Regions from separate parts of the Rhodococcus sp. 1R11 genome, predicted to be linked through region 3. Evidence: predicted binding sites of a transcription regulator. Region 3 holds the regulator's gene; each other region holds the start of a gene.
The links. The regulator LexA, encoded in region 3, represses DNA repair genes until DNA is damaged. The targets are predictions, from matches to a motif close to CGAACANNTGTTCG.
Positions count from the first base shown of each region.

Region 1 (7,260 bases), on a different contig from region 3:
TTCTTCAACCTGCTGCCGACCATGTCGGCGTGGGAGAACGTGGCCGTCCCGAAGCTGCTCGACGGCACCCCCATCAAGAAGGCGAAAGCCGATGCGATGCGGCTGTTGGACATGGTGGGGTTGGCGCAACGATCGGAACACCGCCCGGCGCAGCTGTCGGGCGGTCAGATTCAACGCATCGCGATCGCGCGAGCCCTGATGATGGACCCGGCGCTGCTGATCGCCGACGAACCGACGGGCAACCTCGATTCCAAGACCTCCCACAACGTTCTCGAGATTCTCGCCGACGTAGCCCACGGCAGCGACGGGCGTCGGGCAGTGGTGATGGCAACGCACGATCTCGAGGCGGCAAGGTCGACCGATCGCGTCGTCAGCATGATCGACGGCCGCGTCGACACCGACACCGCCGGTACACCTCGGTGATCGGTACCGCGCTCAGTAGATTTCGCGTCATCAGCCTCCGCGACCTCAGAATGCACTGGGTGCGTTCGCTGGTCTCGGCGGGAGTCGTCGCCGTCGCCGCGGGTCTGCTCATCGCTGTCCTCGGCACCTACGGATCGCTGACCGGATCCGTCGAACGTCTGGCGGTATCGATCGCGGGCAACGCGCAGTACGAAGTGGTCGGCGTGACCGATTCGGGATTCGACCAGAACGAACTCGACGTCGTACGCGGTGTAGCGGGCGTCGATGCGGCAGTACCCCTGCTCCGCAGCATCGTGCGATCCGATGTCGGCGAGCTGACGGTACTGGGTGTCGATTCCTCGATCACGGCACTGCAGTCCGATCTGCAAGGTGCGGTGGGCAACGCAGCGGGTCTGCTGTCCGACCCGTCGGGCGTATTGGTCGGAGCAGCAACGGGATTGACGCAGGGTGACACGGTCACGATCGCCGACCGACCGACTGCGGTAGTGGGCGTGATCGACGGCCCTGGCACGCAGCGCATCGGTGGAGGCATGTTCGCCGTCACGTTGCTGCCCACCGCGCAGGCCTTGACCGACCGCCCCGGTCAGCTCGATTCGATCTTCGTTCTCGGTGGCGGGGACGACCTGCGATCGAACCTCGACGCGGCATTGGCCGGCCGAGTATCGGTGATGAATCCGGAATTTCGGGCCGACAGAGCCGATCAGGCCATGAGTCTGACGCGCAATGCGACGCTCATGGTCTCCCTCATCGCGTTCGTCGTCGCGGCGTTCCTGGTGTTCAACGTCATGAGCATGGCCATCGCCAAGCGTCGCCCCACCATCTCCCTGCTCCGAGCGGTCGGCGGTCGGCGCGCGGACATCGTCCGCGACCTGTTGTTCGAGTCGGTGCTGGTGGGTCTCGTCGGCGGTGCCGTCGGGGTACCTCTCGGAATCATCATGGGCCGCATCGCCATCGAGAGCCTGCCGCCGTTCCTGTCGCAAGCATTCGATGCGCGGATCGAATACGTGTTGCCGAGCTTCGCCATTCCCGTCGCGATCGTGGCCTGCGTGCTGGCCTGCGTCGGCGCGTCCGCTCTGGCTGCCGTTCAGGTGTATCGCATCTCGCCGATCGAAGCATTGGCGGTCGGCGGCGGAGAAACGTCCGGTGGTCCCAAGTTGTCGTTCACGTTGGCCGCCACGGTGTTCGGTCTGTTGGCCATCGCCGGATCGTTCGTGTTCGCCGTCAACGTGGACGGGCAACTGACTCTCGGTGCCGGTGCCCTGTTCATGTTCGGGGTTGTCGCACTGTGCGTCGGCGGAACTGGGCCGATCGTCTGGGCCACCGGCGCTGTGCCCCGCCGATGGGGTGGTGCCGGGCGGCTCGCTACCGCAACGATCGAACGCGCCCCGCGGCGCATCTGGGCGACGGTGATGACCATCGTCATCGCCGTGGGAGTCAGTGTGGGAGTGTCCGGTTCGTTGACGAACATGACCGACTCCGCCGCCGAATCACTGTCGTCGCTCGCCGACACGGACCTGTACGTATCGATGAGCTCACCCGACGCCATACCGTCGGGCCCGATCGTTCCCACCGCCGTCGACGAGGCCGTGCGGGCGACGGCCGGCGTCTCCCGCGTCGTCGAAGGACAGTGGGCCTACGCGACCATCGACGACGAGCTGGTCTCCATCCAAGGCGTCGCCGACGGAAGCAACGCGGTGACACTGGCCTCGCTCCCCGCAGACGTACGCGCGGGATTGCTCGCGGGCGACGGCGTGGTGCTGTCGAAGGCGCTCGGTACGACGCTGGGAGTGACTGCGGGAGACTCCATCGATCTGCCGACGCCGACCGGAGTGCAGAACGTACGCGTGCTCGATCTCGTGGACTACATCAACGCCGCAGGCGGCACGATGGCGATCTCGCTGGAATCGATGCAGCGCTTCTACGACCGCCCGGGAGCGACGTACCTCGAGATCACCGTCGACGGAGACGTTGCAGCCGTGCAGGATTCGCTGCGGTCGACGCTGCCGCCCGAGGCATTCGTATACACGGGCGCCGCGGCACTCGAGGGCACCAGCGCGGCCATCCGCCAATCCGGTGCGCTGGCCATCGCACTGCAGTGGATCGTCGCACTCGTCGCTGCCGTCGCATTGCTGAACACATTGACGCTGTCGGTACTCGAACGTCGACGTGAACTCGGAGTACTGCGCGCCATGGGCGGCGGCCGAGGAACCCTGGCACGCATGGTGCTCGCGGAGGCACTGTCCGTGGGCATCGTCGGCGGTGTGCTGGGGCTGATCATCGGCGCCGGCCTGCAATATCTGAGCACGCTGATCCTCGGTGCCAGCATCGGAATTCCAGTGCAGTACAACGCCAGTTGGACTGTGCTGCTGTACGGACTCGTCGCGCTGGGCCTCTCGCTGCTGGGATCGGCTCCGCCTGCGGTACACGCATCACGCCTGAACATCGTGGATGCTATTGCGGCGGACTGACGGTGAGAGGCGATCGGGTTCTCGGCCTCGGGATTCGCAAACGCGCGCGCGTTCGTCAGGTGCGAGCGAAATAGACAGCCAGCGGCTGACGACTCTGCGCGCGTCTGGCAAATGCGCGCGCGTTTGTACGAGGATGACCGACGTGGCCACATTCAGCGTCGAAGTAGAGAAGTACGCGGTAGAGACTCTGCGCGACTGTGTGGGTGGTCCCGAGTGGGAGTTACGGCCCGATCGCGCGGCACTTCTGGTCCACGACATGCAGCCGTACTACCTGAACGTGCTGCACTCCTCGGTTCGTGCGCGAGTGGCTGCGGAAGCGTCGGCGGTGGTCGCGCACGCCAGGTCTGCCGGAGTGCCGATTCTGGCGAGCGGTCCGCGGGCGGCTGAGGCGATCGAACAGCGTGGACTGCTGGGGCCGATGTGGGGGTTGGGCCCGTCCACCGAGGATGTGGCGGTCACCGAGCGGGACTTCGTTCCGATCGCGAAGCGCAGCTACAGCGCGTTCTACGCGTCCGATCTCGAGGTCGAACTACGCCGGCGAGGCCGTGACCAGCTGGTCATCGTGGGCTTCTTCGCCTCGGCGGGAATTCTCGCGACGACGTTCGACGCTTTCGCCCGGGACATTCAGTGCTTCGTCGGCATCGAATCGGTCGCCGATTACACCGCCCACCAGCACCGCACCGCCCTGAATCTGATCACATCACTGACCGGTGTGGTGACCAGCAGCGCGAACCTGCTTCACGATCCAGGGGGCGGACCGCTAGACTGACGAACGCGACGTGGGCCCACTGTGCAGTACGACAGCGACCCACCCGCAAACCGATTGTTCGACTGATCGAAAGACTTTGCTGGCCAGGGACTTTGGAGCGTTCGTTCGATCACCAGCCTTCGTAGCTCAGGGGATAGAGCAACCCTCTCCTAAAGGGTAGGTCGCAGGTTCGAATCCTGCCGAGGGCACCAGCATCGCATTTCGGCGCACACTCTCAGATTTCACGCTCCTCCCCATTGCGCTTCCTTCCAAGCGGGCGTACATTCGAACATGCATTCGAGTACTGGGGAGGAACTCGTGGTCACAGCTGTACAGGAATCACCGCTCACATCCGCTGAGGTGTTGGGGTTCGTTGCGCGTCTTCAGGCATCCGACATCGTTGTCGACGCAGCAGCAGGCATCGATCTCATCTCTGCTCTCGAAACCGTCAAATGCGTCAGTGTGGCAACCCAAGCCGTGGTGACCGATGCCGTCGCAACAGTGATCAGCAACGAACGTCGTGAACGTGGCAAGCCGAAAGCGCAGTGGCGCACCGGTATTGCGTCGCAGATCGGCCTGGCTCGACGAGAGTCACCCAACCGCGGCGGCACTCATCTCGGGCTTGCTCGTGCGCTCGTTCACGAAATGCCACACACCCTGGCCCGCCTGAAAGCCGGCGAACTGAACGAGTGGCGCGTCATGATCCTCGCTCGCGAAACAGCGTGCCTCACCGTCGACGATCGCCGAACCATCGACGAACGCCTGTGCGCAGACCCCGCCACCCTCGCCGGTGCAGGAGATCGCACCATCGAAGGTCGCGCCCGCGCACTCGCCAACGAACTGGACGCCGCCTCCCAGGTCAAGCGACGCGCAAAGGCATACGCCGCACGCCGAGTCAGTACGCGCCCCGCACCCGAATCGATGGGATTCTTCACTGCGCTCACCTCGATGGAGAAGACCGTCTGCATGTGGGCAACCCTGCGACGAGACGCCGACACCGTCATCAACGCAGGTGGCGACACACGCAGCCGCGACCAGATCATGGCCGACCTTGCATTCGAGCGCATCACCGGCGCATCTGCCGCTCAAGGTCCACCGGTCACCGTCGACATCGTCATCTCGGATTCGACCCTGCTCGCCGGTGGCGACACGTCCGCATATCTGCACGGCTACGGCGACATCCCGTCGGACGTCGCACGTCAACTCGTCCGCGACGCACTCGACGACGCACAGGGCAATGAGACGCACGTCGCATTACGTCGCCTCTATGCCCATCCGAAAACCGGCGCGCTGACCGCCGTCGAATCCACATCCCGCGCATTTCCCACCGCTCTCGGACGCCTCATCGATCTCCGTGATCGAACGTGCCGCACCCCGTGGTGCGACGCGCCGATCCGACACCACGACCACATCACCGCACACACCGCGGGCGGAGCGACCAGCGCCGAAAACGGCGCAGGCCTTTGTGCCGCATGCAATTACGCGAAAGAAGGCGAAGGCTGGACGGCCGAATCGCTGCGAGACAAACGGAACGCGCGCCATCGCTACAGGCTCATCTCACCCACCGGGCACACGTACGATTCGAGCGCGCCGCCGATGCCGGTGGTCGAGCTTTACAGCTCGCCGGCGGAGAACGTCTACATCGACGGACTGTTCGGCTCCGACGCCGCGTGACCGTCGACCGCGGGAAGAGATCGGGTCCGCACTCGGTTACACTCGATATCGACGCGCGTAACTGCACGTCAGACGTCGTGGAATGCTCCCGAATCACCATGTGCACCCCGCACAGGCTTCTCTTACGGCGATCGAAACTGCCCACCGGCAGTCTCGCCACCTTGCATCTCGGCCCGAAGGCCCGCAGGTGCAACACCCTGCCCGAAAGGCACTTTTCATCACAATGACGACCCCACAGACTTTTGCTGCACTCGGAGTACCCCAGGCCATCGCAGACGTACTCGCGAGCCAGGGCAAGACCGAGGCCTTCCCGATCCAGGCCGACACGCTCCCCGACACACTGCAGGGACGCGACGTACTCGGACGCGGAAAGACCGGCAGCGGAAAGACACTCGCATTCTCCATCCCCATGGTCGCGCGTCTCGCCGGCCAACTCCCCGGCAACCGCAAGCCCGGCCGCCCGCGCGGACTGATCCTTGCGCCGACGCGTGAGCTCGCCACCCAGATCGCCGTCGCGATCGAACCCCTCGCCGCCGCGTACTCATTGAAGGTCACGACGATCTTCGGTGGTGTCTCGCAGGTCCGTCAGGTGTCCGCACTCAAGTCCGGTGTCGACATCGTCGTCGCCTGCCCCGGACGCCTCGAAGACCTCATGAAGCAGCGCCACCTGACTCTCGACGGCGTACAGATCACCGTCCTCGACGAGGCAGACCACATGGCCGACCTCGGGTTCCTGCCCGTCGTCACCCGGATCCTCGCCGCCACGCCCGACAAGGGTCAGCGCATGCTGTTCTCGGCGACGCTGGACAACGGTGTCGACAAACTGGTCAAGCGCTTCCTGCACAACCAGATCACGCACTCCGTCGACGAGGCGACCTCGCACGTCGAGGCCATGACTCACAGCGTGTTCGAGGTCGACGGCGTCGAAGCCAAGAAGAAGCTGGTCCACCAGCTCGCCTCCGGCACCGGACGCCGCATCCTGTTCATGCGCACCAAGCACCAGGCCCGCAAGCTCGCCAAGCAGCTCACAGACGCCGGAATCCCGTCCGTCGACCTGCACGGCAACCTCTCGCAGGCCGCACGTGACCGCAACCTCGCGGCCTTCTCCTCCGGCCAGGCCCGCGTGCTCGTCGCCACGGACGTCGCAGCCCGCGGCGTCCACGTCGACGACGTTCAGCTCGTCGTCCACGTCGATCCCCCGGCCGAGCACAAGGCATACCTGCACCGCTCCGGCCGCACCGCGCGCGCCGGTAGCGCAGGTGACGTCGTGACCGTGGTTCTGCCCGAGCAGCGCAAGGACACCGCAGTGCTGCTGCGTAAGGCCGACATAAAGGTCACCCCGATCCGCGTCACCGCCGACTCGCCTGCAGTGGCGAACCTCGTCGGCGAGCAGGCCCGCTACGTCGAGCCTGCACCGCGAGTCGAGCAGGCCCCCGCCCGCACCGGAGCACCGCGCAACAACAACGCGCGACGCGGCGGCCCTGCCCGCTCGGGCGGTCAGCCGCGCAGTGGTGGACAGCCGCGCAGTGGTGGACAGCCGCGCAGTGGTGGACAGCCGCGTTCCGGTGGCGGCGGCCACAGCCGTCGCGCAGCAGGACCGGCCACGAGCCAGCGCAGCCGCTGACACGAACTTCGGGAACAGGAAAGCCCTCGCTACGAGGGCTTTCCTGTTCTGATGCTCACGACGGCAGCAACTGCACACAGACCGGCCGCACCGAACCACGCCATCGTGTAAGCACCGGTGGCGTCCCGCACGACGCCCGCGACGACGGACGCGATGCCCGCTCCGATCTGGTGTGAGGCGAACACCCACCCGAACACCAGAGACCCCTTGTCGCCGAACACCTCTCGGCACAGAGCAATCGTGGGCGGGACCGTTGCCACCCAATCCAATCCGTAGATCACCACGAAGATGACGATCGACGGTTGGATCGTCGCCGACAACAA
Region 1 covers NZ_SPNG01000010.1:122,832-130,091, forward strand. Annotated here, with positions in the region: gene E4P29_RS18050 (ABC transporter ATP-binding protein) at 1-423, shown strand, start outside; gene E4P29_RS18055 (FtsX-like permease family protein) at 483-2,891, shown strand; gene E4P29_RS18060 (isochorismatase family protein) at 3,034-3,660, shown strand; tRNA gene E4P29_RS18065 (tRNA-Arg) at 3,776-3,851, shown strand; gene E4P29_RS18070 (HNH endonuclease signature motif containing protein) at 3,958-5,313, shown strand; gene E4P29_RS18075 (DEAD/DEAH box helicase) at 5,537-6,937, shown strand; gene E4P29_RS18080 (MFS transporter) at 6,967-7,260, opposite strand, start outside.
Region 1: the regulator LexA is predicted to act here: its motif matches at 3,926-3,939, upstream of E4P29_RS18070 (HNH endonuclease signature motif containing protein).

Region 2 (7,260 bases), on a different contig from region 3:
TGAGTCGGTGGTGGAATCCGCACAGTAGGACGAGGTTGTTCATGTCCGTGGGGCCGCCGTCGGTCCAATGCCAAATATGATGCCCCTCTGTCCAGGCGGCGGGTTTGCCGCAGCCGGGGAACGCGCACCCGTGATCGCGGGCTGTCAACGCGCGCTTTTGTTTCGCGGTGACGGTGCGGGCGGTGCGGGCGAGGTTGAGCGGGTTGCCGTTCTCGTCCATGACGATGGCGGTGAGGAGGCAATCGCACGCGAGTTGGCGGGACGTATTGCGGGAGAGTGGTCCCATCCAGGGCAGCCATCCGACGGTGGTGCCATCACCGAACAGATCCCGATACGCGCTGCGATCCTGGCTCGGTCCGGCAGCGCTGCCGGTCTGGAGTTCATCCGCCGCGTCCGACTCGGTCAGGTCGGAGTGTATTGGGTCGGAGTGGATCGGGTTGCCGGCGTCGATGTCCACCGGGTTGGCTGGATCGGCGTTGTCGGATTCTGCTGCTGTGCGGGTGGTTTCGTCGTCGGTGATGTCGTCGGTGTTCTGACCGCTCAGGCTGTGGAGGTCCTGCAACCGGATGTGCAGGTTGATGTGCGGTCTTTCGCCGCCTTCGGTGGGGCGATCCTTGGTAGCAAGGTAGTGGTCGAGGATCTGCCCGAATGCGTCGGCGCGTCGCCTCGCAGGACTGCGTTCGTCGGGGGTGCCGTCGGCTGCGGGCCGAGGTTCGGTCAGCGGTGAGAGTGCGGTGAAGAGCTTTTCTGCGGTGACGGCATCGAAGTCGGCTTTGAGGCAGAGGCGTTGGTTGAGCATCTTCGATGCGAACAGTTCGTTGCGGTCGGTGTCCTCAGGGGGCGGCTTGTCGCTGCCGTAGGTGTCTTCGAGTTTGGTGATCGCTTCACGGATCTTGTCGGTGCGTGCCCCAGGCCCGGTGGCGGCGGTGATCATCGCGGTGCGGGCGATATCGCGACCCTCTTGCGGGAGGTTCTTCGGTGGTGTTTCGGCGAAGGTGAGGATCAGGGCGGCGTGGTCGACGGACATGACGCCGGTGTTCACAGCGTCGGCGATGTCGGGGAAGTTCTTCAGTCCGCGGGCGAGGGCAACGATCTTGGTTGCTTTGCTGGGGGTGAGCAGGGTGGTAGAGGTCAGCCAACCGGCGGGCCCGGGGAAGCCGAGCTTCTCCCGGCTCACGCGGGTGTCGATTTCAGCGACCAATGCGATCCGCCGGGCTTCCAGCAGTTGGATGTCATGAGAGACCGCGGCAGCGTCGGCGAGCAGTTCTGCTTCGCTCAGTCGCCAGATCTCCGTGGTCATAGGAAGAAGTGTATCGAACGGGTGTTCGATACGCAATGATGGTGCAATCGAAAACTATTGCTGTGCATAAGGATTCGATAACCCGAACCTGTCGGTGGCGCATGGTAAAGGCTCGATCTCTCCGGCGACCGCACAAGACCGCGATACTTCGACGAGAAGTACACCCGAGCATCGGTGCATGTGGACCGGACCCATCGACCCCGAACGTTGCCCGAGTACCGAGCCGGGGTGAGACGTCAAATTCTGCGGCGGTGTGATCTCGCGATGACGATTCGGTGCGGAGCGCAATGCCCCCAAAGAGTCCGCTCGGTATCGCCGACGGCGACGCCCGAACCTGCGCTCGAGCGATCTGCCAATTCTGCTGCTCTACTCAGTTGTTCGGGGATCCTCTGTGCGCGGCGGACTGAATGCACTGTCGGCTGCGACAGGTGGAACACGCTCGGTCCTCGTGGCAGCGTCTCAGCCGGCGTGGTGGGCGTCGCGCAGTCGGTGCCCACGACGCCGCGCAAGGCAGGGCTGATCTCACTGCCGCCGAGCCTCCTCCCGAGTCGATACTCGCGATAGTCGAGGGCGCGTCAGTACACCTCGCGTTGGCGTTCCTGTTCCAGCACCTGCTCGAGGTCGTTCAATCGGTTCATCGACGACACCTGTCGCGCGGTGCGGTGGTTCAGTGCCAGCATCTCGCGGTGTCGGTGGACGAAGGCCCAGTAGCCCGCGGTGAAGGGGCAGGCGTCGTCACCCAGCCTCTTTTTCGGGTTGAACTCGCACGGCTTGCAGTAGTCGGTCATGCGGTTCAGGTACGCCCCGCCCGAGGCGTAGGGCTTGGTGGCGATCAGTCCGCCGTCCGCGTGCTGGCTCATGCCGATGACGTTCACCGGCATCACCCAGGCGAATCCGTCGACGAATGCCGTGGCGAACCACTCGGTCAACGCTCGTGGGTCCCAGGCATGTTGCAGCGCAAAGTTTCCCAGGATCATCAGCCGCGGAATGTGGTGCACCCAGCCGCGGTCGCGTACGCCGTCGACGGTACTGGACAGGCATTTCGCCACCACGGCGTCGCCGTCCAACTCGAGTAGCCAATCCGGCAGTGGCTCATGGGCTTCGAGTTTGTTCCGTTCGAGGTATTCCGGCCCCATATGCCAGTAGAGGTGCCACACGTATTCGCGCCAGCCGAGGATCTGCCGAACGAAACCCTCCACGCTCGCCAGCGGGGTGCCGTCGCGATGGGCGTCCTCGGCGGCGTGCGCCACGTCCAACGGTTGCAGCAGACCGAGGTTGAGTGGGACCGACAACAGCGAGTGCGACATCGTCCAGTCGTCGGCCATCACCGCGTCCTCGTATTTGCCGAAGTCGTCCAAGCGGTAATTCACGAAGTGCGACAACGCTTCCGAGGCCTCGGAAGCGGTCACCGCGAACACTCGGGGCCCGTCGACTCCGACTGTGTCCAGCTCCCACGTATCGAGATCGGCACGCACCTCGTCGTCGATGGCATCCTCGGTCGGCCACCATGGTTCTTCCACGCCCAGGGTCAGCCGACCTTTCGGGGGTGGCGACTGATTCTCAGCGTCGAGGTTCCATTTGCCCGAGACCGGGTCGGCACCGTCCATCAGTACATCGAATCTTTTGCGCTGCTCGCGGTAGAACGTCTCCATGCGGAAGGTGCCGCGCTCGGCCGCCCAGTCGGCGAACTCGGCCCGGGGGAGCGCGAACATCGGAGTCGGCAGAATTTCCGAGACCAGACCCTCCTCGTGCAAGCCTGCCACGAACTTCTCCGCCGCGTGCGAGGTGGGCTCGAACACCACCACGGGCTTGCCGTACTCGGCCAGGGCTTCGCGATACGTCTCGGTCTGCAGGTAGGTGACGCGATCACCCAGCTCGTCGGCCAGATGACGCATCCCGGACAACACGAGATGGAGCTTCTGCCGGTGGTATCGCCGACGGCGGAACACGCGCCGGGACTCGATCATCAGCACGTCTCGCTCGGCATGCTCGTCCACGGAGTGGAAGTGCGGGCCGAGCTGATCACCGAACAACCACAGAGCGTCCATTCTCGGAGTGTTCTCCCGCAGCGACGACGGCAAACCAGCGTCCGCAGCATGGCCGGCTGGTGAACACTGTGGCCGACCCAGGCGCGCCTTACTTGACCACCGACGATCCATCGCATGGACTGACCCGATGCCCGCTGATTCTGCGCTGTCCAGAAGAACGTTTCTTCGCTCGTCGTCGGTCGCTGTTGCCGTGGCCGGAGTCGTCACGACCTTGCCCGCGGTCGCCCACGCCCAGGGCAGCGATCGAGGCTTCCTGCACGGGGTGGCATCAGGAGATCCGTTGCCCGACGCGATCATCCTGTGGACCCGCATCACCCCCACGCCCGACGCCACCCCGGGCTCCGGCGTCGGCCCGCAGGTATCAGTGACCTGGCGCATCGCCCGGAACGTAGACATGAGCGACGTCGTCGCCTCCGGAACCGTCTCCACCGGCCCCGATACCGATCACACCGTCAAGGTCGACGTCGACGGCCTCAGTGCAGACACTACGTACTTCTACGATTTCCGCACGAACGACGCGGCGTCGGCAGTCGGGACGACGCACACCGCCCCGGCCAACGATGCCGATATCGATGCCATGCGTTTCGGCGTCGTTTCGTGCTCCAACTGGGAATCGGGCTACTTCGGTGCCTATCGCCACCTGGCGGCCAGGGGAGACCTCGACGCCATCGTGCACCTCGGCGACTACATCTACGAGTACGAGACGGGCGGCTTCCCGGGGCGCGACGGCGTCGTTCGGCAGCATTCGCCCACGCACGAGATAGTTACGCTCGCCGATTACCGTCAGCGGCACGGTCAGTACAAGTCCGACCCGGATTTGCAGGCCGCCCACGTCGACGTCCCGTGGATCTGCACGTGGGACGACCACGAGTCGGCCAACGACGCGTACGACGGCGGCGCCGAGAACCACACTCCGGCCACCGAGGGCGATTGGTACACGCGCAAGGCCAACTCCGAGAAGGCCTACTACGAGTGGATGCCGGTCCGCGCAGCGGGAACCGCGACGAACCGTCACCTGTACCGCAGGCTGAGGTTCGGCAACTTGCTCGAGCTGTCGATGCTGGACCTGCGGACCTACCGCTCGCAGCAGGTGTTGCCGTTCAACGGCCCCGAGGTCGATTCACCGAACCGCACCATCACCGGTGCCGAGCAGATGCAGTGGCTCACCGACGGCATCGTGTCGTCGCCGACGCAATGGAAGATCGTCGGCAATCCGGTGATGATCACGCCCACTCTGATCCCACCGCTCGATCGAGACGCAGCGAAGGCCGTCACCTCGCTTCTCGGAATCCCGGAGGGCGGCTTGCCCTACAACGCAGATCCCTGGGACGGATACACGGCCGACCGCCGCAAGCTGCTCGGTGCCATCGTGGACGCAGGCGTCGACAACACCGTCTTCATCACCGGCGACATCCACTCCGCGTGGGCCTGCGAGGTACCCCTCGACGCAGCGCACTACGCCACGACGGAACCGGCTGCCACCGAGTTGGTCGTCACGTCGGTGAGTTCGGCCAACATCGACGATCTGACGCACACCCCGCCGCACACGCTGGGCCGGGTCGCCGAGGAAGCGTTCAAGGCGCTCAACCACCACGTGAAGTTCGTGGACCTCGACAGTCACGGTTTCGGCGTCTTCGAGGTCACCAAGACGGCGGCTCGGATGGACCACTGGTTCCTCACCGCCAAGGAGGATCCGCAGACGGGCGTGTATTGGGGAGCGGGCTTCACCGTCGACTCCGGCACCCAGCGGCTTCGGGCGGCGGCACCACCGCTGGGCTGACCCGCCATACTGGACGGCGTGGCTGTACCGAAAATCGTCCTGTTCTACGTGTTCACTCCATTGCCGGATCCCGAGGCGATCCGGCTGTGGCAACAGACGCTGGCCGCGTCCAACAACCTGACCGGACGCATCCTCATCTCCGAACACGGCATCAACGCGACGGTGGGCGGCAACGTCGACGACGTCAAGAAGTACGTCCGCGGCACCCGCAGTTATCCGGCCTTCAAGTCGGCCGACATCAAGTGGTCCGACGGCCTCGGCAACGACTTTCCGCGATTGAGCGTGCGAGTGCGCGACGAGATCGTCACGTTCGGAGCTCCCGGGGAACTGAAGGTCGACGCGGACGGCGTGGTCGGCGGCGGAACTCATCTGAGTCCGGAGCAGGTGCACGAGCTCGTCGATTCCCGCGGCGACGACGTCGTCTTCTTCGATGGTCGCAACGCCTTCGAGGCGCAGATCGGAAAGTTCAAGAACGCGGTGGTCCCCGACGTCGAGACGACGAAAGACTTCGTATCCCAGCTCGATTCCGGTGCCTACGACCATCTGAAGAAGTCCCCGGTGGTCACGTACTGCACCGGGGGAGTGCGGTGCGAGGTGCTGTCCTCGCTGATGGTGGCTCGCGGTTTCGAGGAGGTCTATCAGCTCGACGGCGGAATCGTCCGATACGCAGAGACTTTCGGCGACGATGCGCTCTGGGAGGGCTCGCTCTTCGTCTTCGACAAGCGGATGGCACAGAACTTCTCCGACCACACCGCCGTCATCGGGCGCTGCAGTTCTTGTGGCAACCCGACCTCGCGATACCAGGACTTCGACGGTGATGCCGGCCGTGGGCTTCGGTTGATCTGTCTCGACTGCGCCTGAGCGATGCTGCCTTTCCGAGACGGTCTCGCACCACTCAGACTGCTTCTACCGCATGGTGATCCGGCCGCCACCATCGTCGAATATCTGGAACATGAGATGCCCGAGGACGATTGGCGTCGGGCAATCGGCGACGCCGAACTGGTGGACGAGAAGAGTCGGCCCATAACTTTGGACACTCGCTACCGCGCCGGTAGCCAGGTGTACTTCTATCGCGTTCCGGCGCACGAGGTTCCGGTGCCGTTCGAGATCGGCATCCTGCACGAGGACGAAAATCTGCTGGTGGTCGACAAGCCGCATTTCCTCGCCACCATCCCGCGTGGTCGGCACGTCACCGAAACCGCGACAGTGCGTCTGCGCAAACAGTTCGACTGCCCCGACCTCACCCCTGCGCACCGACTCGATCGCGCCACCGCCGGGGTGTTGCTCTTCACCAAGACCAAGCATGCCCGACGGCCGTATCAGGAACTCTTCTCGACGCGCAACGTCACCAAGGAATACGAGGCCGTCGCGGGTTTCGATGCAGCACTGCAGTTTCCGCGCGTCGTGCAGAGCAGGATCCTCAAGGAACACGGGGTCATGACGGCGTACGAGGAGCCGGGGGAGCCGAACAGCGAGACCAGAATCGAGCTCATCGACACTCTCGGCGACCTCGCCCGCTATCGACTCTTCCCAAAAACGGGCAAGACTCACCAGCTACGAATCCATCTGTCGTCGTTGGGGATTCCCATCGTGAACGACCCCTACTATCCGGTGTACACATCGACTCCCGTCGACGACTTCACTCGGCCGTTGCAACTCCTGGCCCGGGCACTGGACTTCACCGACCCGCTCACCGGCGAACAGCGGCGATTCGCCAGCGCCCGAGAACTCCAGCTCTGACGCCCAGGAATCGTTCGTTCGGACGATGGTGACAATTCGGACGCGAGGTTAGCGTGTCGAGCAGATATGTCCGATGGAAGCACAGAGAAGAACTGCGTGAAGCGTCGTATTGCTGTTGTGTTGGGAGCTGCCGTCATCGCCATAGCGTCGCCAGCGGTCGCGGTGGCCGATACCGGAAGCGCGAGCACCGGTAGCTCCGACAACCTCGCGGCCTTGTTCGGTGCACTGCCCGCGATCTGGCAGGAGTGTGGACTGCTCGTATTCACCGGCCAGTGTGGCGGTGTCGTGACCCAGCCCCAGGTGTAGACACCAACCCAACCGACAAACGCGCGCGCGTTTGCGAGAACCCCAGGCCCTACTTGGCCAACGACCGCGCCATTCCGCGTTCGACG
Region 2 covers NZ_SPNG01000016.1:17,432-24,691, reverse strand. Annotated here, with positions in the region: gene E4P29_RS22915 (HNH endonuclease signature motif containing protein) at 1-1,300, opposite strand, end outside; gene E4P29_RS22910 (cryptochrome/photolyase family protein) at 1,876-3,348, opposite strand; gene E4P29_RS22905 (alkaline phosphatase D family protein) at 3,476-5,128, shown strand; gene E4P29_RS22900 (rhodanese-related sulfurtransferase) at 5,147-5,989, shown strand; gene E4P29_RS22895 (pseudouridine synthase) at 5,993-6,868, shown strand; gene E4P29_RS22890 (hypothetical protein) at 6,965-7,174, shown strand; gene E4P29_RS22885 (carboxyl transferase domain-containing protein) at 7,224-7,260, opposite strand, start outside.
Region 2: the regulator LexA is predicted to act here: its motif matches at 1,315-1,328, upstream of E4P29_RS22915 (HNH endonuclease signature motif containing protein).

Region 3 (7,260 bases):
GGCAGCAACAAGGATCTGACCGCGTTGCGCGCTGGTCTGGCCGGCGAGGTCGGCCGTCAGGTCGCACGTGCGGTCGGCGACGCGGAGCGCGCCCCGACGCTGGCGTGGACCTCGGGCACGTTGGGCCGCTTGGAGCCCACGGTCACCCGAGACGTGGGCGGACAGAAGGTCACCGGGTACCCGGCGTTGGTGCCCGAGGGTTCGGGCGTGGCGGTGCGAGTGCTCAGCACCCCCGCCCAGCAACGCACAGCCATGCGCGCGGGCACCCGTACTCTGCTGCTCGCCACGGCACCGAAGGGAACGAAAGCCCTGCTGGCCGGGCTGCCGACCGCCGAACGTCTTGCGCTCGGCCAGAACCCGTACGGCGGCGTCGATGCGCTGCTCGAGGAATGCCGTGCGCTCGCTGTGGAAGAAGCGATGGACGCGCACGGCGGACCGGTTCGCGATCCGGCCGAGTTCGACAAGCTCAGGGCACTGGTGGACGCAGAGGTTCCGCGGCGTACTGCTGCTGTTCTCGCTCTGGTTCGACCGGTTCTGACGGCCGCGTTGGCTCTGTCGTCCCAGTTGCAGAACGCATCGGGTGAGCCCGCCGACGATGTCCGAGAACAGCTCGATGGCCTGATCTTTCGCGGTTTCGTCACCGAGTTCGGTTCTCGACGGTTGGCCGATCTGCCACGCTATCTCGCTGCGGCGACCAAGAGGCTGTCCACTCTGCCGAGCAGCGCGGGCCGCGACGCTGCGGCGATGGACGTTCTCGACCGGGTGTACGGCTCGTACGGGCGGCTGTTGGATTCGCTTCCGGAAAGCAGGAAGAACAGCTCGGGTGTGCAGGAGCTGTTCTGGATGATCGAGGAACTGCGGGTGGGGCTCTTCGCCCAGGGAGTTCGTACTGCGTATCCGGTATCGGAGAAGCGCATCGAGAAGGCGATCGCCGATCAGTCTCGCTGATCGGCCCGCGGTTCACTCGACGTCGGCGGACTCTCGATGTTTGCGGAGTTCGTGAATTTCCTTCTCGAAGTCCTCGGCCGAACTGAACGAGCGGTAGACCGATGCGAAACGAAGGTAGGCCACTTCGTCGAGATCGCGTAGCGGTCCGAGAATGGCCAGGCCCACTTCGTTGCTGGGAATCTCCGCCGAACCGGCCGCGCGGATGTTGTCTTCGACTTGCTGAGCCAGCAGGTTCAGCGCGTCGTTGTCGACGTCTCTGCCCTGGCAGGCGCGACGAACGCCTTTGACGACCTTCTCCCGACTGAACGGCTCGGTCACACCGCTGCGCTTCACGACGGCGAGCACAGCAGCCTCCACGGTGGTGAAGCGACGACCGCACTCGGGGCAGGACCGGCGTCGCCGTATTGCCTGACCCTCGTCCATTTCACGCGAATCCACCACGCGTGAGTCGGGGTGCCTGCAGAACGGGCAATGCATGAGGGAGCCTCCGTCGTAGCCGATACTCCGACGACGAACGTGCGCGTCGGGGCAGTCTTCGAGGATACTCAGCCACGCTGGGCACCATGGTGCCGGTGGTCATCTGCTGGGTGCGTACTCGACGAGCGCTCCGTCGTGCACCATGACCGCGCCGGCAGGCTGAGTGGCCGCGTCGGGTGTGGTCGCGCGCAGATTCGCGATGCCGAGCAGACCGCCGGCCACGACGACCACAGCCAACATCCACAGAACCAGAGAGCGTGGGCGCACGGTCTGGTTCGCGAAATGAGCCGAGGTGTCGTCGAAGTCTCGATCCGCCATCTCGCGATCGGTCACGTCGGTCCAGGACTCGTCCAGGACGGGCAAGCACGGGCCGTTCTGCGTCCGACGCCCGTGGTTCTGCAGCACGGGCCGCGACCGCCGACGACGCTCGACGACACCGGATCGCGAACGCATACCGGCAGTGGTGGGACGATCGGTGGTGATGGTCATCGGAACCTCGTCTTCGCTCGTTGGATCGATTGTTCGATCAGGCGTTCGATGGACGCTTGTTCGAAGTTCTATCACGCGCCTCCGACAAAGTCTGTAGAAAACGCGACACGAGTCGAACAGATGTTTGATTCAACAGCTGATACACGCTAGATTCGTGTCAGAAACCACACGCCACACGAGTCGACATCATCAACTCCAGTCCGCGTGGATCGATACCGCGTAGACCGAATCCAGCCGCATCAGCAGGAGGCCGACAGCATGAAGGACGAGACCTCGACGAGGTCCATCACCGGTTCCAGTACGACGGGTTCCACGAAAGCTGGTTCCGCGCGAGCCGGATCCTCGACGGTCGGCAAGGCTGCGGCCGGAAAGCCGGCCGCCGAGCCGACCCCGAAGGCCATGGAGGTCGGCACCGACATCAGCGCAGGGCTCACCGAGCGCCAACGGAAAGTGTTGGAGGTCATCCGGGCCTCGGTCACCGAGCGCGGATACCCACCCAGTATTCGAGAGATCGGCGATGCCGTGGGCCTGACGTCGACGTCGTCCGTCGCTCATCAGCTTCGTACCCTCGAGCGCAAAGGGTTCCTGCGGCGCGATGCCAACCGCCCTCGCGCGGTCGACGTCCGTGGACTGGACGAGGTGCAGGCAGATCAGGCCGCGGCAGCGGTGGACGGTTCGGCAGCGTCCAACGAGCAGGATCGGTTGCCGACGCCGACGTTCGTGCCGGTTCTCGGCCGGATCGCCGCGGGTGGTCCGATTCTGGCCGAGGAAGCCGTCGAGGACGTGTTCCCACTCCCCCGCGAGTTGGTCGGTCAGGGATCACTGTTCTTGCTCAAGGTGGTCGGCGAGTCCATGATCGACGCGGCCATCTGCGATGGCGACTGGGTGGTGGTGCGTCAACAGTCCGTGGCCGACAACGGCGACATCGTGGCAGCGATGATCGAGGGCGAGGCCACCGTCAAGACGTTCAAGCGTTCCAAGGGTGAGGTGTGGCTCATGCCGCACAACCCATTGTTCGAGCCGATCCCGGGTAACAATGCCGCGATTCTCGGCAAGGTCGTCACCGTGATGCGCAAGCTCTGAACTCTGTTCGGACACAACGAAAGAAGGGCCGCAGCACAGGTGCTGCGGCCCTTCTCGTCGGTTCCGAACGATCGGCAGAATCAGAGATTCAGTCCACGACCGATGATCTCCTTCATGATCTCCGTGGTGCCGCCGTAGATGGTCTGTACCCGAGAATCCATGTAAGCCTTGGCAATCGGGTATTCCTTCATGTAACCGTAGCCGCCGTGCAGCTGGAGGCATCGGTCGATGAGCTTGACCTGGTTCTCGGTGGTCCACCACTTCGCCATGGCGGCTTCCTGCACGGTCAGCTTGCCGTCGTTGAGCAGTTCGATGAACTTGTCGACCATGATGCGGGTAGCGGTGGTTTCGGTAGCCAGCTCCGCCAACACGAATCGCGTGTTCTGGAACTTTCCGATCGACTTACCGAATGCCTTGCGATCGCGGCAGTACTGGATGGTCATCTCCAGTGCCGATTCCATGGCCGCAGCCGCGACGACGGCAATCGAGAGGCGCTCCTGAGGCAAGTTCTGCATCAGGTAGATGAAGCCCATGCCTTCTTCGCCGAGCAGGTTGGCGGCCGGAACCCGAACGTCGGTAAAGCTGAGTTCCGCGGTGTCCTGGGCCTTCATGCCGATCTTGTCCAGGTTGCGGCCACGCTCGAAACCGGGCATGTCGCGCTCTACGACCAGCAAGCTGAAGCCCTGGGCACCCTTCTCGGGGTCGGTGCACGCTACGACGACGATCAAATCGGCATTGATGCCGTTGGTGATGAACGTCTTCGATCCGTTCAATACCCAGTCGTCGCCGTCCCGAACGGCCTTGGTCTTGATCCCCTGTAGGTCGCTGCCGGTGCCCGGCTCGGTCATGGCGATCGCGGTGATCAGCTCACCGGAGCAGAATCCGGGAAGCCAGCGCTGCTTCTGCTCGTCGTTGGCCAACTCGATGAAGTACGGCGCGACGACGTCGTTGTGCAGAGTGAAGCCGATGCCGCTGTAGCCGCCGCGGGTGGTTTCCTCGGTGACGATGGCGTTGTAGCGGAAGTCCTTGACGCCGCCACCGCCGAACTCCTCCGGTGCGGCAGTTCCGAGGAAGCCCTGCTTGCCGGCCTCGACCCAGACGCCGCGGTCGACGATGTTCTGCTCTTCCCACTTCGCGTGATTGGGGGCTACGTGCTGTTCGAGAAACTTCCGGTACGACTCCCGGAACAGCTCGTGCTCGGGCTCGAAAAGTGTGCGTTCCACGCAGATCTCCTTGTTCGGTGCGCACCGTCGTCGACCGCGAGAAGGGGGGTCACAGCGCGGTCGTCGGTGCGACTGACGTCACGGTTCAACAGTACGTTTGCGGTGTACCGAGGGTCGATGACCAAAACGTGCGCGATCCGTGACCGCCCCTGCTAGCGTCGTCCATTCGTTCTGCCTCGGGCCAGCGCCGAGACGATCGGGTATCCGACGAGGATGCCCAGCGATCCCCAAGCGATTCCACCGAGTTCGACCGATCCGACGGAGAGCGTCAGGTCGCCGATGCCGGCGACGAGTGCTGCTGCGACGACGGTGAGGTTCACCGGATCGGTGAAATCCACTTTGGCATCGGTCCAGATTCGAACGCCGAGCAGTCCGATGAGTCCGTAGAGCACGAGTGTCGCTCCCCCGATCACACCGTCCGGGACGGTGAAGATCAGCGCACCGAACTTGGGCGAGAACGCCAACACGATCGCGGTGATCGCGGCAACCCAGTAGGCGGCGGTCGAGTACACGCGGGTAGCGGCCATGACACCGATGTTCTCGGCGTACGTGGTGGTTCCCGATCCACCAGCGGCCCCGGCGAGGGTGGTGGCCAACCCATCGGCGATCAGAGCGTCACCGGCCACGTCGTCGAGGTTCTTTCCGGTCATCGCCGCGACGGCTTTGACGTGTCCGACGTTCTCGGCGACGAGGACAATCACCACCGGCAGTGCTACCAGGATCACCGACAGCTCGAACGACGGGCCACGGAACTCGGGTAGCCCGACCCAGCTCGCGGCGCTCAGCGCGTCGAGTCGTGGTTGCGCGATACCACCGGTGACGGCGGCGAATACCCAGCCCACGACGACACCGAGCAGGATCCCGAGTCGGCCCACCAGTCCGGGACCGACGGCCGTCGCGAGGAGAATCGCCGCCAGGGTGACGGCCGCGACGAGCGGTTGCGCTTCGAACGAGGTCGTCGCGGCAGGGGCCAGATTGAGCCCGATCAATACGACCACCGCACCGGTGACGACGGGCGGCATCGCTGCGTCGAGCACCCGCGCTCCGGCGAACTTCACGACGAAGCCGATTGCAGCCAGCACGACGCCGACACACAGAACGGCACCGAGCTGCGCGGCGGGTCCGTCGGCTGCGGTCGCACCGAGCGGGGCCAGGAAGGCGAACGACGACCCGAGGTAGCTCGGTACCCGCCCGCGTGTGATGATCAAGAAGAGCGCAGTACCGATGCCCGAGAAGAGCAGCGTCGTCGAGACCGGAAACCCGGTGATGGTCGGAACCAACAGTGTGGCCCCGAACATCGCGACGACGTGCTGCATCCCGATGCCGACAGTGCGTGGCCACGACAAGCGTTCGTCCGGTGCCACCACCGCCCCGGCCTCGACGGTTTTTCCGTTTCCGTGCAGCGTCCAACCCATAGTTCTCATGATGGGAAGAGACTATTGCGTCACCCGAGGATCGCGCTCACTGCCTCACGGGCCGCGGCGGTGCTGTCGGTCCTCAGTGCAGCGGCGGCAGCGGCCTTGCACTGATCGAGGGTCACGGTCGCCAACTTGGAACCGACGTGGGCGACGGCGGCCGAGGCTGCGGACAACGACGTGATGCCCATTCCTACCAGGACACAGGCCAGCAGGGGGTCGGCGGCAGCTTCGCCGCAGACACCGACGGGCTTGCCCACCTTCGCGCCGGCCGCAGCAGTGTGCGCCACCAGTGCGAGGACGGCCGGTTGCCACGGATCGGTCAAACCGGCCAGCTGCGCCGACATCCTGTCGGCGGCCATCGTGTACTGCGCCAGATCGTTGGTGCCGATGGACAGGAAGTCCACGTGCTCGAGAATGTGCTCGGCGAGCAGTGCGGCAGCGGGAATCTCGATCATGACGCCCGGAGTCAGCCCGCGTTCGCGCACATCCGCGGCGAAGTCCTGTGCTTCCTGCGCGGTGGCGATCATCGGTGCCATCACCCACGGGGACGAATCGGTCGCCTTGGCTGCTGCGGCGATGCCGTCGAGTTGGCGGTACAGGATTCCGCGGTCGGCTTCGGCGATACGGATACCGCGGATGCCGAGCGCCGGATTGGCCTCGTCGGGGTGGTTGGCGAATCGAAGGGGCTTGTCCGAGCCGGCGTCCAGGGTGCGGACGACGACTTTCTTGCCTGCGAAGGCGTCGAGTACCTGGCCGTAGATGTCCGCCTGCTCGTCGACGGTCGGTTCGGAATCACGGTCCAGGAAGCACAGCTCGGTGCGGAACAAACCCACCCCGTCGGCTGCGCTGGAGCGCGCTGCGCGGGCACCGGCGCCGTCCTGAACGTTGGCGAGGATATCGACGGGATGGCCGTCGGCGGTGGTACCGGGACCGACCCACTGAGACACTCGGTCGAGTTCGTCGCGGGCAGAGACCACCGCAGCGCGGGCCGAGTCGGCGTCGGGTTCGAGTTCGATGCGGCCGCTGGTTCCGTCGACGGATGCGTGCGTACCGGCGGCGATGTCGTCGAGGCCGGCCACGGCGACGATGCACGGAATGCCGAGCTGGCGGGCGATGATCGCGGTGTGGCTGGTCGGACCGCCCAGTGAGGTGGCGAGGCCGACGATGAGGGTGGGGTCGAGGCCTGCGGTGTCGGCAGGTGCCAGATCGTCGGCGAACAGTACCGACGGTTCGGCCGGCACAGGAACTCCGGGCTCGGGAACACCGAGAATTTCGGCGATGACGCGATCGCGAATATCGCGCAGGTCGGTCACTCGTTCGGCCATCAATCCGCCGAGCTGGGTGAACATGGCGGCGAACTTCTCGGTCGCGGCAGCAGTTGCGGTGACGGCGGTGCTGCCCTTGGCGATCGAGGATCGTGCGACCCCGAGCCAACCTCGGTCCGATGCCATGGCCGCATTGGCCGACAGCACCTCCGACGCTGCCCCGGTCGCCAACTCTGCACGTCCGCGCAGCCGCATGGCGACAGCGTTCGCGGCCGAGTCGAAGATGTCCTTCTCCGCATCGCGATTCGCTTCGGCCACCTCACCGGTGTCGGCCGGGATGGCCGGACGGGCCCCGGG
Region 3 covers NZ_SPNG01000004.1:413,099-420,358, reverse strand. Annotated here, with positions in the region: gene hrpA (ATP-dependent RNA helicase HrpA) at 1-948, shown strand, start outside; gene nrdR (transcriptional regulator NrdR) at 961-1,425, opposite strand; gene E4P29_RS09930 (hypothetical protein) at 1,525-1,914, opposite strand; gene lexA (transcriptional repressor LexA) at 2,314-2,997, shown strand; gene E4P29_RS09920 (acyl-CoA dehydrogenase family protein) at 3,078-4,220, opposite strand; gene E4P29_RS09915 (solute carrier family 23 protein) at 4,373-5,644, opposite strand; gene E4P29_RS09910 (putative PEP-binding protein) at 5,665-7,260, opposite strand, start outside.